Regions from separate parts of the Serratia symbiotica genome, predicted to be linked through region 1. Evidence: predicted binding sites of a transcription regulator. Region 1 holds the regulator's gene; the other holds the start of a gene.
What was found. The regulator CRP, encoded in region 1, controls carbon source genes, mostly activating them, when cyclic AMP is high. The targets are predictions, from matches to a motif close to ATGTGANNNNNNTCACAT.
Positions count from the first base shown of each region.

Region 2: the regulator CRP is predicted to act here: its motif matches at 5,831-5,848, upstream of yrbN (protein YrbN).

Region 1 is NZ_CP050855.1:2,957,073-2,965,218, forward strand. Features, by position in the region: gene SYMBAF_RS14735 (phosphoribulokinase) at 1-651, shown strand, start outside; gene crp (cAMP-activated global transcriptional regulator CRP) at 1,147-1,779, shown strand; gene SYMBAF_RS14745 (IS4 family transposase) at 1,816-3,135, opposite strand; partial or broken gene SYMBAF_RS14750 (aminotransferase class III-fold pyridoxal phosphate-dependent enzyme) at 3,286-4,281, opposite strand; gene SYMBAF_RS14755 (aminodeoxychorismate synthase component II) at 4,370-4,945, opposite strand; gene SYMBAF_RS14760 (helicase HerA-like C-terminal domain-containing protein) at 5,022-6,539, opposite strand; gene ppiA (peptidylprolyl isomerase A) at 6,744-7,313, opposite strand.
Region 2 is NZ_CP050855.1:132,484-140,629, forward strand. Features, by position in the region: gene infB (translation initiation factor IF-2) at 1-273, shown strand, start outside; gene rbfA (30S ribosome-binding factor RbfA) at 468-878, shown strand; gene truB (tRNA pseudouridine(55) synthase TruB) at 879-1,811, shown strand; gene rpsO (30S ribosomal protein S15) at 1,948-2,217, shown strand; gene pnp (polyribonucleotide nucleotidyltransferase) at 2,478-4,598, shown strand; gene nlpI (lipoprotein NlpI) at 4,730-5,614, shown strand; gene yrbN (protein YrbN) at 5,861-5,935, shown strand; gene SYMBAF_RS00760 (DEAD/DEAH family ATP-dependent RNA helicase) at 5,925-7,796, shown strand; gene SYMBAF_RS00765 (HlyD family secretion protein) at 7,994-8,146, shown strand, end outside.

The DNA.
Region 1 (8,146 bases):
AACGACTTTGGCCTGCTGCAGCAGAGCTTTATCGAATATGGCAAAAACGGCACCGGAGACGCACGCAAGTACCTGCACACCTATGACGAAGCCATGCCCTACCATCAGGTACCCGGCACTTTCACACCCTGGGAGCCACTTCCGGCACCGACCGACGTGCTGTTCTACGAGGGCTTGCACGGCGGCGTGGTCACCGAACACCACAACGTGGCTAAGCACGTCGATCTGCTGGTCGGCGTAGTGCCGATCGTTAACCTGGAGTGGATACAAAAGCTGATACGCGATACCGGCGATCGCGGCCATTCCCGCGAGGCGGTGATGGATTCGGTGGTGCGCTCAATGGAAGACTATATCAGCTACATCACGCCGCAGTTCTCACGCACCCATATCAACTTCCAACGTGTACCAACGGTAGATACCTCCAACCCGTTCGCCGCCAAAGCTATTCCCTCACTGGACGAGAGTTTTGTGGTGATCCACTTCCGCGAGCTGGATCAGATCGATTTCCCCTACCTATTGGCGATGCTGCAAGGCTCTTTCATCTCGCACATCAACACCCTGGTGGTACCAGGCGGCAAAATGGGACTGGCCATGGAACTGATCATGACACCGCTGGTGCAACGGCTGTTGGAAGGCAAGAAGATCGAATAACAACCTATCATTATTGCAGCCAGTTTGGACATGGACAGCGCGCAACAACCGCAGCGTAAACGCAGTACGTGAGGAGGGAGCGCTCTGCCCAGGGACAAAACCTTAACGCTCACCCACCTACTGTTCACACCACTTGAGAAATTAGGCATTCGCATAAGAACAGGCCACGAAACCTACCGCTAATTGTGCTGAAGCGAGACAATACGAGACACCCGTCTTTCTCTGTGCTACAAACAGAGCCACAACAACAAATTGTTCTTGGCGGTGATTTCAGGAGATGCTAAAGGAAATATTGGGTTATAGGTAAGTAAACAAAATGTATATTTCGGCTATCCCGGTAAGTTAATATGCAGAGCAACAGCCTATATTTATTATTTTTGACATGCCTCAAAACCTGCCGATAGCTTTCGCTCACACAGTGGCTACAGGCACTTTGTACAGGGAACTCTGACCCCTGTGACACAAGGCAGTGATAACAACAGAGGATAACAACGAATGGTTCTCGGCAAACCGCAAACAGACCCCACTCTCGAATGGTTCCTATCTCATTGCCATACCCACAAATATCCATCGAAGAGTACGCTAATTCACCAAGGTGAAAAGGCCGAAACACTTTACTACATCGTGAAAGGCTCTGTAGCGGTGCTGATCAAGGATGAAGAGGGTAAAGAGATGATCCTGTCCTATCTCAATCAGGGGGACTTCATCGGCGAGCTAGGATTGTTTGAAGAAGGCCAAGAGCGCAGTGCCTGGGTTCGGGCAAAGGTCGCCTGTGAAGTGGCTGAAATTTCTTATAAGAAATTCCGTCAGTTGATCCAGGTTAACCCAGACATCCTGATGCGCCTGTCCGCCCAGATGGCAAACCGCTTGCAAATCACCTCCGAGAAAGTGGGCAACCTCGCCTTCTTGGACGTGACAGGCCGCATTGCGCAAACCCTGCTGAACCTGGCGAAGCAGCCTGATGCCATGACCCACCCAGACGGTATGCAGATTAAGATCACTCGCCAGGAAATTGGCCAAATTGTCGGTTGCTCACGAGAAACCGTTGGCCGAATTCTGAAAATGCTTGAAGACCAAAACCTGATTTCCGCTCACGGCAAAACCATTGTCGTCTACGGCACGCGTTAACCACCGAAGAAACGGCGCAGCAAAGCGTAATGCTTGTCAGTTAAGCTTTTGAGGACGCCGCAACGGGTAACGTTGCGGCTTCTTTTTTACCGCTCTTGGATAATGTCTTTGCCGTCGGGCTGGCAGGACGAAGCTTTCAGCCATCGCCAGGATTTCATTCATCACTTTCGGCACCTTTCCCGGAGCCACCGCTGGCAGTATGCTCAGTTGCGCTGTTAGATACAGTGCAGCCTGTTTAAACCCTATCTGGTAAGGCTCCACGTTTTTCAGGCTGTAAGCCATCTGTGCCATCATGAACCTCAGCAGGTTATAAGCCAGCACTACACCCCAGAGTTCCTGTCTTATTAGCTCTGGCTTTCTGCTTCTCAGCGTCAGTTCATTTTGCAACAGATGCTGTTTCATTTCTCTGAAGCCCTGCTCGATTTCCCAACGCTGCCCGTAAAGGTCAACGATATCAGCTTTAGGGTAACGTAACGGATCGCACATTGACGTCAGGATCTGTATTGTTTTTCCGTTGATTTCTTTACTTATCAACCTCGCCGTCAGTGTTTGAGGCGCATCTTTCCATTTCTTACGGGCCTGAGGGGGTAAGCTGAGTTCGACCAGTTCATGTCCTGCACCCAGCTTCTCGCGCACCTGATACTGCGCGCCTTTGCGCAGTGGGATCATCCAGTGTTTTTCTGTTCCTGATGACCACCAGTGGTGAAGCAACCCGAGTGCATAGAAGCCTTTATCCAGTATCGTCAGTGAGTGGTCCTGCGTCTGCCCGGCCAATTGAGCGGCAAGGTCAACTTCGCTGGTTTCTGACACGCTGCCAAAGCTCACACCGGATAACAGATGACTGGTCACTTCCATCTGACAGACCATACGCAGCTGTGGCCAGTCGGACTGGGCATACTCATTAGCTGTTCGTCCAAAAGCAGCATCATTTTCCGGCGTGTCCGGTGTTCTCCACAGAGTGCCGTCTACAGCCATCAATGTCAGACCGTTCCAGTGGGATAACGGTGTTTTCTCGAACCAGAGTTGGCGTGTTTTCTCGAAAACCAGTCTAACCACATCTTCCCCGAGCCGCTGACGGGCTTGTACCACGGCGCTGGGTGCGACAAAAGGACGCTTACCCGGCAGCATAATATCGAGATGTGAAACCAACTGATTCATGGAAAATGAGCGGAACAAGGACATACCGGCGACAGCCCAGACCATCATCTCCATGGGGAGACGGCGCTTGCGAAGCGTCACGACCCCGGTATCAGCCAGGCACTCATCGATAAGCTCAGGTGAGAGCAAATCAGACAGTGCAGCAAACTCTTTAGGAGAGAATTTAAGAACGGCATCAAGCGCCTGACTCAGTAACATAAAAAAATCCGTAATCTCAGGGAGATTACGGATTTTCACACAGAGGTAGGATCGTTCAAGTGATCCTTAACTGATCGGCATTACGCAGCAAAGCGTCGTTTTTTATCCGTCGCATCTATATAAATAGACGCAGTACCCCAATGATCACAATCACCCACCGATTACGTCTTGTACCGCCAACTCAAACAGCGCCATGCCGGCTGCGATATCCTGAAACTCTATCACCAACGAAGGGGCGAAATGGATCACATTCGGCCCGGCGTTGAGGATCATCAGGCCGCGCGTGGCAGCAGCAGTGAGGAAGTCATGCGCCTTGCCGTGGTACTGCGGTGTCAGCTCTGCACCAATCAACATCCCCATGCCACGAATGGCAGTGAAAACCCGGTATTGCTCACCAATTTTCTGTAACGCTACCACATATTAGGCCGTGGCGTTGTTCAATGCCGCTCAGCACCTCCGGCGTATTGATCATCACGTCCAGTGCCACTTCCGCCACTGCGCAAGCCAGTGGATTGCCGCCGTAGGTGGTGCCGTGGGTACCAACCTGCGGCGTGATACCGCCCTCACCCTGAATCGGTGGCATCACTACTGCACAGGTGTGGTCATCCATCACCGCTTTCACCGCCACCAGATCATTAAACGGCACATGCACAATGTCGGCAGGTTTTGGCCCAAAGCCGTCAGCGTATTTGGCCTGCCCGCCCACCGATACGGTGAACAACGTGCGGCCATGGAAAGCATTATAGAAAGCGATGATTTTGGTTTTATAGGGCTGGGCGGGTGATAGCGTAATGACGCGCCAATTTGAAGGCCGCTTCGTTGGCCTCAGCGCCCGAGTTGGCGAAAAACACCCGATCGGCATAAGGTGGCATCAATCAGTTTCCCCGCCAGGCGTAATGCAGGTTCGTTAGTGAAGACATTGCTGGTATGCCACAGGGTTCGCCCTGCTGTTTCCGTGCCTCGACCCACACCGGGTGACAATGCCCCAGTGCCGTCACCGCGATGCCGCCGGATAAATCAATGTACTCTCTGCCTTTGTTGATCCCAAATGCGGCTGCCTTTGACTGACAAACACTGAGCCGGCGCATAAACAGGCAGGAAAACCGGATCAAAGGTACTGCGGCTTACTGCGGATTTTTTGGCCATTATCGGAGCCACTTTGAGTGGTTATTCAGCGTAACCATGCTGAATAAGTAAAAAAATATGCATAAAAACCAATAAAGAGCAAGGAAAATTAGCTTTTAAGGAAATTATCCAGCAGTTGGTGACCCTGTTCGCTGAGGATGCTCTCTGGGTGGAACTGCACGCCTTCCAACGCCAACTGGCGGTGGCGGATGCCCATAATTTCATCGCGCTCGCCGTTGCGTTCGCTCCAGGCAGTCACCTCAAAGCACTCCGGCAGTGTCTCGGCTTTCAGCACCAGCGAATGGTAACGGGTAACGGTCAGCGGGAGGTTCAAGCCGCGAAATACCCCGCATTCAAGATGATGGATCAGCGAAGTTTTTCCATGCATCACCTTGCGGGCGCGCACCACTTCAGCACCAAATGCCTGCCCCAGCGCCTGATGCCCCAAACAAACACCCAGGATCGGTAATTTACCAGCAAAATGACGGATGGCGGCCAGCGAGATGCCCGCTTCATTCGGGGTACAAGGGCCGGGGGAGATCACTAAATGCTGCGGCACCAGCCGTTCAATATCGGCCAATTGCAGCTCATCGTTACGCTTTACCAGCACCTCAGCACCTAATTCGCAGAAATACTGATAAAGGTTGTAGGTAAAGGAGTCGTAATTATCGATTAACAGTAGCATAGTGGTAGATCCAGCAGAAAAAAGCGCTGCGCCAGTTTACTGGTTTAACCTACCGCTGCCGATCGATAATTTCAGCCTACTTTCTCCGGCCGCCCCTGACGGAGTCCCACACACCGCGCAAAATCTGGCGGCCGAGATCGCGCGCCATGCTCTTGGCGGTAGTCTGCACGATGCCATCACGCTTGCCGCCACGCGGGCCGGTAGAGCCGAACAGGAACTCGTTTACACCCCCCAGCAGACCGCCACTCCCCGCCGGTGCAGGCTGTTCCTGTTGGATTGGCTGCTGCGTACCATGGGCGACGAAGCCTTCTGACGACAGCTTTTCATAGGCAGACTCGCGATCGACCCTGTCTTCATAACGGCCATACAACGGTGATTTATTGATCGCGCTATTCAGTCCGTCCGCACCTAACATGCCCATCTTGGAGCACGGCGCGATCACCATCGCCCGTTCCACAACATGAGGCCGCCCTTTCTCATCCAGAAACGACACCAACGCTTCACCTACCCCCAATTCGGTGATCGCCGTCTCGGCGTTGAAAGCCGGGTTCGCACGCATCGTCTGCGCTGCCGCTTTCACTGCCTTTTGATCGCGCGGGGTAAAGGCGCGCAATGCGTGCTGCACACGGTTGCCCAGTTGCCCTAGCACGCTATCCGGGATATCCAGCGGGTTCTGAGTAACAAAGTAGATGCCCACGCCTTTGGAACGGATCAAGCGCACGACCTGTTCAATTTTGGCCAGTAGCGCTGGTGGTGCATCGTTGAACAGTAGGTGCGCCTCGTCGAAAAAGAACACTAGCTTCGGCTGCACCGGATCACCTACCTCCGGCAGACGTTCGAACAGCTCAGCCAGCAACCAGAGCAGGAACACCGAATACAACTTCGGCTGATTGATCAGCTTGTCTGCCGCCAGCAAGTTGATGACACCATGACCATCGGCGTCAGTTCTCATCAGATCATTGATATCCAACATCGGTTCACCGAAAAACCGATTGGCACCCTGTTCCTCCAGCGTCAGCAGCCCGCGCTGAATGGCACCGATCGAGGCCGCCGATATATTACCGTACTGGGTCTGGAACTGCTTGGCATGGTCGCCGACATATTGCACCATGGCACGCAGATCTTTCATATCCAGTAACAGCAACGCGTTATCATTGGCGATTTTAAACACGAGTTGCAATACGCCGTTTTGCACTTCATTCAAGTCCAGCAGGCGGCCTAGCAGCAATGGCCCAAAATCGGACAGGGTGGCGCGGATCGGGTGGCCTTTCTCGCCGTAGATGTCCCAGGGGATGATGGTGCAGGCTTGCGGTTGCCAATCAGTGACGCCGATCGCCGCCAGCCGCGCCAACAGTTTTTCGGACGGCACACCCTCAGCACCAATACCGGAAAGATCGCCTTTCACGTCCGATAGGAATACCGGCACACCGATACGCGAAAACTGCTCAGCCATTCTTTGCAGCGTCACCGTTTTGCCGGTGCCGGTCGCCCCGGTGATCAAACCATGCCGATTGGCCAAGGCTGGTAGGATCACCAGATCCTGCATCGGTTTTCCATCTTTCATCGCTTTGGCAATAATTCGTGCTTCACTCATTTTCTTTTCCTTTGACGTGGCGCGAAAAACGCTTACTGATGTCAATAAAACTATAAGCGCCACATAGCCCCGTCAAGGACAACAAAAAGGGGATCGCCAAAAGGCAACCGATCGTACAGGGGATATATTACAAATAGTGGAAGAAAAGACAGGCAAGGGGACAGAAACGACAACGGCCGACCCCGGCGGGATCGGCCGGAAGACTTATGGCACCACTTTGGCTGACAGAATGAGCACCGGTTTGGTCGGTACATTCTGGTGCGGGCCGACATTGCCGGTCGGTACTTGAGAAATTTTGTCTACCACGTCCATACCCTTCACCACTTTGCCGAACACCGCGTAACCGAAGTCACGCTGGCCGTGATCCAGAAAGGCGTTGTGCGCCACGTTCAGGAAAAACTGGCTGGTGGCACTGTCTTTGTCGGCGGTGCGCGCCATCGAGATAGTACCACGCAGGTTGCGCAAGCCATTATCAGCTTCATTCTTGATCGGTGCATGGGTGGATTTTTGCTGCATATCAGCCGTAAAACCACCGCCTTGAACCATAAAACCTGGGATCACGCGGTGGAAAATGGTGTTGTTGTAGTAGCCGCTATTCACGTAGTCGACGAAATTTTTGGTAGAAACCGGTGCCTTTTGGCTGTCGAGCGCTAATTCGATATTCCCTACCGAGGTAGTCAGCACAACATGGGTTTCATTGGCGGCGAATGCGCTTGGTGCCATTGTTGCTAGGGAACACAACGCAACGCAGGCGACTAAAGTACGTTTGAGCATGGGCAGATCCTTCTCTGAGAGACAAACAGCGGAAAAGCGCTGTGATTCTAAAGAGCGGTACCAGCAAGTACCCGCCATTTATCTATATTTACACAATGGTAGAATATAGCACCGACAAACTCGGACTTGCGGTCAACATATGATCGCCAGTCACTTTTTCACCAACAGCATCACAAACTGCTGGAGAAATGAGCCGATACCAAATATACCCTAACTAATTCGAGTTGCAGGAAGGCGGCAAACGCTGAGCGGCAGGCTTAACCTCAGGGATGGGGAGCATTAATCCCCCCCGGCACTTATACCAGAGGAACGAGGAAAGCTAACGCACAGGCAACTTGAAGTATGGCGGGTACAGTCAACGGGAATTAATCTATCATAAACACCCTGCTGGTAAATAAAAAACGATCATTAGACGACACGAGCTAGCAACAGGCCATGCCTTTACAGCCCCCATCAGCCGCGATCCGCGCCGAAGGACGCAAAGATCATAAGATATTTCATTACACCTCGTTGATTGTATCAAAAAATCGACAGCCATCATAAAAACTCCGGTCCTCTGTGCTAGGATCTGCCCTCTGGTGGCCCTGTTCAGGACTTTCTTCTGTTTTACCAGGAAAAACCAGCGGCCTTTTACCCGTATTTATACCCTAAATAATTCAAGTTGCAGGAAGGCAGCAACGCAGCGACAAATCGGTCAGGAACCGATTTGAATAGTGCTTGCGCTGGGCCGCAGGCTGAACCTCAGGGATGAGGTGCATTAATCCCCAGGAGCTTAGATCAGTAAGTGACTGGGGTGAGCGAGGAAAGCTCACGCACAGGCAACTTGAAGTATG
Region 2 (8,146 bases), 530 kb from region 1:
CGTGACGTCTTCAAATCACCGAAATTCGGTGCTATCGCCGGTTGTATGGTCACTGAAGGGACGATCAAACGTCATAACCCTATCCGAGTTCTGCGTGCCAACGTGGTTATCTATGAAGGTGAGTTGGAGTCCCTGCGCCGCTTCAAAGATGATGTTAATGAAGTCCGTAACGGCATGGAGTGTGGTATCGGTGTTAAGAATTACAACGATGTACGTGTTGGCGACATGATTGAGGTGTTCGAAATCATCGAAATCCAGCGCACCATTGCTTAACGACTGTACATCTGCTGATGACCTAAAATAATTCGAGTGGCCTCAAGACAGCAACTGAGCGTATCTCCAGGTGCACAGACAACTATGCCACTGAGGTGAGTGAAGAGGGTCAACAAAGAGGCAATTTTAAGTATGTTGGGTAATATCTGTTAACGGGGGCCTTTGTGCCCCCCGATTTGTCTGGAGAGTCCAAAATGGCAAAAGAATTTAGCCGTAGTCAACGCGTAGCGCAAGAGATGCAGAAAGAGATTGCGATCATTTTGCAACGTGAAATCAAAGATCCGCGCATTGGCATGGCCACCGTATCCGGCGTAGAAATTTCCCGCGACCTGGCCTACGCCAAGGTTTACGTTACCTTTCTGAACGTGTTGGCTGAAAATCATGATCCAGACCAGGTGACCAATGGCATTAAAGCATTGCAGGATGCAGCCGGTTATATCCGCACGTTACTTGGCAAAGCCATGCGTTTGCGTGTGGTGCCGGAGCTGACGTTCGTCTACGACAACTCGCTGGTGGAAGGCATGCGCATGTCCAACCTGGTGACCAACGTGGTGAAGAATGACGCCGAACGCCGTTGCGCATCGGGCGATGACGAGGAGGCTTAAATGAGTCGCCCTCGTCGCCGTGGCCGTGATATCCACGGCGTACTGTTGTTAGACAAACCGCAGGGCCTGTCGTCTAACGATGCTTTGCAAAAAGTGAAGCGCCTGTACAACGCCAATCGCGCAGGTCACACCGGCGCGCTCGATCCGTTGGCGACCGGCATGCTGCCGATCTGCCTGGGCGAAGCGACCAAGTTCTCGCAGTTCCTGCTCAATTCTGACAAACGTTATCGGGTGATCGCCAAACTAGGGCAGCGTACCGATACCTCGGACGCCGATGGTCAGGTTGTGCAGCAGCGCCCGGTGAGTTTCACCCAGGCGCAGCTAGATGTGGCGCTGGATAACTTCCGTGGCGACCTCCGACAGGTGCCATCAATGTATTCGGCACTGAAGTATCAGGGCAAGAAACTCTATGAGTATGCGCGCCAAGGCATTGAAGTGCCGCGTGAAGCACGCAGCATCACCGTTTATCAGCTACAGGTTGTTCGCTGCGAAGGGGATGAACTGGAGTTAGAAATCCACTGCTCGAAAGGCACTTACATCCGCACTATCATCGACGATCTCGGTGAACTACTGGGCTGCGGTGCGCATGTGATCTACCTGCGCCGCCTGCAAGTGGCGACTTATCCGATCGAACGTATGGTGACGTTGGAACAACTGAATGTTTTACTGGCGCAGGCGATTGCGCTGGATGAATTGCTTGATCCATTGCTGATGCCGATGGACAGCCCGGTTGAGAACTATCCAGAAGTGAATCTGTTGCCTGTAGTGGCGGGTTATGTCAAACAAGGGCAGCCAGTGCAGGTTGCTGGTGCGCCGGCTTCTGGCATAGTGCGCATCACCGAAGGCGAAAAACGTAAATTTATCGGCGTAGGTACCATCGCCGACGATGGTCGTGTGGCACCACGCCGCCTAGTGGTCGAACGTGTCGATTAAGGGTGGGTAAAGTGCGCGTATCCCCCTGTAGCTTGAAGGATGCCGGGGATAAGAGTAGAATAGCGCGGCTTATGCATTAGGTTGCTGAATTAGAGATCGGCACCTGTAGTTATCATCTATAATCTGGAGTATTACCATGTCTCTAAGTGTTGAAGTTAAAGCTCAAATCGTGGCTGATTTTGGTCGTGATGCTAACGATAGCGGTTCTACCGAAGTTCAGGTTGCCCTGCTGACTGCGCAGATCAACCATCTGCAAGGCCACTTCTCCGAGCACAAAAAAGATCACCATAGCCGTCGTGGTCTACTGCGTATGGTTTCTCAGCGTCGTAAGCTGCTGGATTACCTGAAGCGTAAAGATGTGGCACGTTACACCAGCCTGATCGGGCGTTTGGGTCTGCGTCGCTAGTCTAGCTAGTTTCAGTGGAAAAGGGGCCTATCATGGCCCCTTTTTTCTAGGAAGCATAAGCAAATCAGGTTAATGTATTGCTTGATGCTCCCAAAACAGGTTTTTCCGTTACAGAGGTTCGCGCGACTAATGAGAGGCTTTATCCCCAGCTTGAGATAAAGCCTCTCATTAGTCGCGAGGATGTAGTGGAAAGGTAAGTCAAGTCATAGGCGTGTCGAGTCGTCATTACGATGGGTACGCCGTTAATCAAGGACATAATTTTGCTGACACCGATCATTCGCAAATTCCAGTATGGCCAGCATACCGTCACCATCGAAACCGGTATGATGGCACGTCAGGCCACCGCCGCCGTTATGGTGAGTATGGATGACACCGCTGTATTCGTCACCGTAGTGGGCCAGAAAAAAGCCAAGCCGGGTCAAAGTTTCTTTCCGCTGACCGTAAACTATCAGGAACGTACCTACGCTGCTGGCCGCATACCGGGCAGTTTCTTCCGTCGTGAAGGCCGCCCGAGCGAGGGTGAAACGCTGACCTCACGTCTGATTGACCGTCCAATCCGTCCTCTGTTCCCGGACAACTTCCTGAACGAAGTACAGGTGATCGCCACCGTGGTCTCTGTCAACCCGCAAGTTAACCCAGATATCGTCGCAATGATTGGGGCCTCTGCCGCCCTGAGCCTGTCCGGTATTCCGTTCAACGGCCCAATTGGTGCAGCACGCGTGGGGTACATCAACGACCAGTATGTACTGAACCCAACGACCGACGAACTGAAAATAAGTAGCCTGGATCTGGTGGTTGCTGGCACTGCTGGCGCGGTGCTGATGGTTGAATCTGAAGCTGATGTGCTAAGCGAAGATCAAATGCTGGGGGCGGTGGTGTTTGGTCACCAGCAACAGCAGGTGGTGATCGAGAGTATCAACTCTCTGGTTGCTGAAGCTGGCAAGCCTAAGTGGGACTGGCAGGCACCTGTGGTCAATGCAGCACTGCATGCACGCGTGGCCGAACTGGCCGAAGCCCGCTTGGGCGACGCTTATCACATTACCGAGAAACAAGAGCGTTACGCTCAGGTAGATGCGATCAAGGACAGCGTGGTTGAAACCCTATTGGTGCAAGATGAAACGCTGGACGCTTCAGAAATTCAGGACATCCTGAGCAGCGTCGAGAAAAACGTGGTGCGTAGCCGTGTGCTGCGTGGAGAACCACGTATCGACGGCCGCGAGAAAGACATGATCCGTGGTCTGGATGTGCGTACTGGCGTACTGCCGCGCACCCATGGTTCCGCGCTGTTCACCCGTGGTGAAACACAGGCGTTGGTTACCGCGACACTGGGCACTGCGCGTGATGCACAGAACCTGGATGAACTGATGGGCGAAAAGACCGACAGCTTCCTGTTCCATTACAACTTCCCGCCGTATTCCGTTGGCGAAACCGGCATGGTCGGTTCACCTAAGCGCCGCGAAATTGGTCATGGCCGTCTGGCAAAACGTGGCGTATTGGCTATGATGCCTAAACTGGAAGATTTTCCGTACACGGTGCGGGTGGTTTCTGAAATTACCGAATCCAATGGGTCTTCTTCCATGGCTTCGGTCTGTGGTGCTTCTCTGGCGCTGATGGATGCAGGCGTGCCAATCAAGGCTGCTGTTGCGGGTATCGCCATGGGGTTGGTGAAAGAAGCGGATAACTTTGTGGTTCTGTCCGACATTCTGGGTGATGAAGATCACCTAGGTGATATGGACTTCAAAGTGGCCGGTAGCCGTGACGGTATCACCGCGCTGCAAATGGACATTAAAATTGAAGGCATCACCCGCGAAATCATGCAGGTGGCACTGAACCAAGCCAAAGGGGCGCGTCTACATATCCTGAGCGTGATGGAACAGGCAATCAGCGTGCCGCGTGGCGATATTTCTCAGTTCGCACCACGTATTCACACTATCCGCATCAGCCCGGATAAAATTAAAGACGTGATCGGTAAAGGCGGCTCGGTGATTCGTGCGCTGACCGAAGAGACTGACACCACCATTGAAATTGACGATGATGGTACAGTTAAAATCGCTGCGACTGACGGTGAGAAAGCGAAATTTGCTATCCGTCGTATTGAAGAGATCACCGCAGAGATTGAAGTTGGCCGCATTTATCAAGGTAAGGTCACTCGTATCGTTGATTTCGGCGCGTTCGTCGCTATCGGCGGGGGTAAAGAAGGCTTGGTACACATCTCTCAAATTGCCAACAAGCGTGTTGAGAAAGTCACTGACTATCTGCAAATGGGTCAGGAAGTGCCGGTTAAAGTACTGGAAGTTGACCGTCAGGGCCGTGTACGTTTAAGCATCAAAGAAGCGACTATGCCAGAAACGGAGTCGCCTCCTGCAGTTGAAGCAGAATAACCGTATAGATATATTTGCAGCTCCCTGCCATAGGGTCGGGAGCTATTTGTATCGCTGCCTGGGTAGGAACTCGTGTATTTAGCAAACGGAGGATAGGGCGTTCATTTAATGTTTGTCTTCGGGAGTGGGAAATGAAGCCTTTCTTGCGCTGGTGGTACGTTGTGACAGCACTCATGCTGGCAGGATGCAGCAACCATGATTGGCGTAAAGACGAGGTTTTGGCGATCCCACTGCAGCCTACGCTGCAGCAAGAAATGATCCTGGCACGTATGGAACTGATACTTGCCAGCCGGGCACTGACGGGCGATGAGCGTGCGCAGCTTTTATATGAGCGTGGTGTGCTGTATGATAGCCTCGGGCTACGTGCACTGGCGCGCAATGATTTTTCGCAAGCGCTGGCGATACGTCCTGATATGCCTGAAGTTTTCAACTACCTAGGCATTTACTTAACGCAGGCAAGCAATGTTGATGCTGCCTATGAAGCGTTTGATTCTGTATTAGAGCTTGATCCAACTTACAATTACGCGCGTTTAAACCGAGGCATCGCGTTGTATTATGGCGGCCGCTTCTCGTTGGCGCAGGATGATCTGCTGGCGTTTTATCAAGACGACCCAAACGATCCCTTCCGTTCGTTGTGGCTGTATCTTGTGGAACGAGAAATCGATCCCAAAAAGGCTGACATAGCACTCAAGCAGCGTTATGACAAAGCGAACCGAGGGCAATGGGGATGGAATATTGTCGAATTCTACCTGGGCAACATTAGCGAAAAAACGCTGATGTCACGCCTCAAGGTAGATACAACGGATAACACTTCGCTCGCTGAGCATCTCAGTGAAACTGACTTCTATTTAGGTAAACACTACCTGAGTCTGGGGGACAAGAACACCGCTTCGGCGCTGTTCAAACTGACGGTGGCTAATAACGTAAATAACTTCGTTGAGCACCGCTATGCATTGTTGGAATTGGCGCTTTTAGGCCAAGAGCAAGACAACTTATCAGAATCGGACCAGCAATAGCTGACGAACACTTCTACCCAATAGGTTTCAAGTTGCGGCAAGTCGGCAATCGAACGGATCCCTGGAGCTTAGTTTGCTAAGTGATGAGGGTGAGGGAGAGCAGCTAACACTGCGGTGGCTTGAAAGATGAAGGATTATCAGCCTGATAGACATTGGTTTTACAGCCAAAGTTATCGCCTTCACGGGTGAGGGTTTTCTTGTTCGTTTTATAAACTAATTTGAGCCGGTTCACATTTTTCAATGAAAATGACTGAAAATTTTCTCGACGAGTTATGTAGACTGGCTGCCATTATTAATGAGGCATGTGTACATGACTACTGAGTTTGAAATCTCTTTTGCTGATCTGGGGCTATCTGCTCCGATCATTTCCGCCCTGACTGACCTGGGCTATGAAAAACCATCACCGATCCAGGCTGAGTGTATTCCTCACCTGTTGAACGGTCGCGATGTGCTGGGCATGGCACAGACCGGTAGTGGTAAAACCGCAGCATTCTCGCTGCCACTATTGCATAATCTGCAGGCTGACCTGAAGGCACCTCAGATCCTGGTGCTGGCACCGACCCGCGAACTGGCGGTGCAGGTTGCTGAAGCTATGACTGATTTCTCCAAACACATGCATGGTGTGAATGTTGTTGCTCTGTACGGTGGCCAACGTTATGACGTACAGTTGCGCGCTCTGCGTCAGGGGCCACAAATTGTGGTAGGTACACCAGGTCGTCTATTGGATCACCTGAAACGCGGCACCTTGAATCTCTCTAACCTGAGCGGCTTGGTATTGGATGAAGCCGATGAAATGTTGCGCATGGGCTTTATCGAAGACGTAGAAACCATCATGGCTGAGATCCCGGCTGAACATCAGACCGCACTGTTCTCCGCTACCATGCCAGAGGCGATCCGCCGTATTACCCGCCGCTTTATGAAAGATCCACAGGAAGTGCGCATTCAGTCCAGTATAACTACCCGTCCAGACATCAGCCAGAGCTATTGGACGGTGCACGGCATGCGTAAAAACGAAGCGCTGGTACGCTTCCTGGAAGCCGAAGATTTTGACGCAGCGATCATTTTTGTGCGCACCAAAAATGCCACGCTGGAAGTGGCCGAAACGCTGGAGCGCAGTGGTTACAGCAGCGCTGCGCTGAACGGTGATATGAACCAGGCGTTGCGCGAGCAGACCTTGGAACGTCTAAAAGATGGTCGTCTGGACATCCTGATCGCCACCGACGTTGCGGCCCGTGGTCTGGATGTTGAACGCATCAGCTTGGTAGTAAACTACGATATCCCGATGGACTCCGAGTCTTACGTTCACCGTATTGGCCGTACCGGCCGAGCAGGCCGCGCAGGCCGTGCGCTATTGTTTGTGGAAAACCGTGAACGTCGCCTGCTGCGCAATATTGAACGTACCATGAAGCTGACTATCCCAGAAGTAGAACTGCCCAACGCAGAACTGCTGGGTGAGCGTCGTCTGGCCAAATTTGCCGCTAAAGTTCAGCAACAACTGGAAAGTCGCGATCTGGACATGTACCGTGCGCTATTGGCTAAACTGCAGCCGGAAGAAGAGCTGGACATGGAAACCCTGGCTGCCGCATTGCTGAAGATGGCTCAGGGTGAACGTCCGCTAATTCTGCCGCCGGATCCCGTATTCAAGCCACGTCAGCGTCGTGAGTTCAATGATCGTGACGATCGTGGCAATGATCGCCGCCGTAATATACGTTCAGACAGCCGTGACGGTGACCGTCCGCGCCGTGAACGTCGTGACGTTGGTGAGATGCAACTCTACCGCATTGAAGTGGGTCGTGATGACGGTGTGGAAGTTCGTCATATCGTTGGCACTATCGCTAACGAAGGTGATATCAGCAGCCGTTACATCGGTAATATCAAGCTGTTTGCTTCCCATTCCACCATCGAACTGCCGAAAGGGATGCCGGGCGAGATCCTGAATCACTTCACTCGCACCCGTATCCTGAACAAGCCGATGAATATGCAACTGCTGGGTGATGCGCAGCCGAATGAACGCAGTGGACATAGCCGTCTATTCAACGGCGAACGCCGTGAAGGTGCACCGCGTCGTTCCGCTGGTGGTGGAGACCGTCGCAGCGGTAATTTCAACCGTGACGGTAAACCAGCACCGCGCCGTGATGACTCAGCGCCTACGGTTTCTCGCCGTCGGTTTGGTGATGCATAACCGCAGATTTGACCGTTCGTGGTCAGTGGTACAGAGAACCAGCTTACGGGCTGGTTTTTTTATGCAGCGAAATCTGAAACGTCAATGGTTTAACAGGCTCGCTGTCATTATCATAAAAAGAGGATATATTGGAGCGAATTGAGATGGGAACAAGATTATCTCTATTTACCGCTTACCCTTTGGGAGTCGACATCATAATGAAAAAAAAGACGTTATTGACCCTGCTGCTGATGATAGTGGCGATCGCTATGGCGATCCTGTTCCGTGCGCATAATCAGGATGTGCTGCTACAGGGTGAAGTGGATGCGCCAGAGGTGATCGTTGCCTCCAAGGCCAAAGGGCGGATAGTC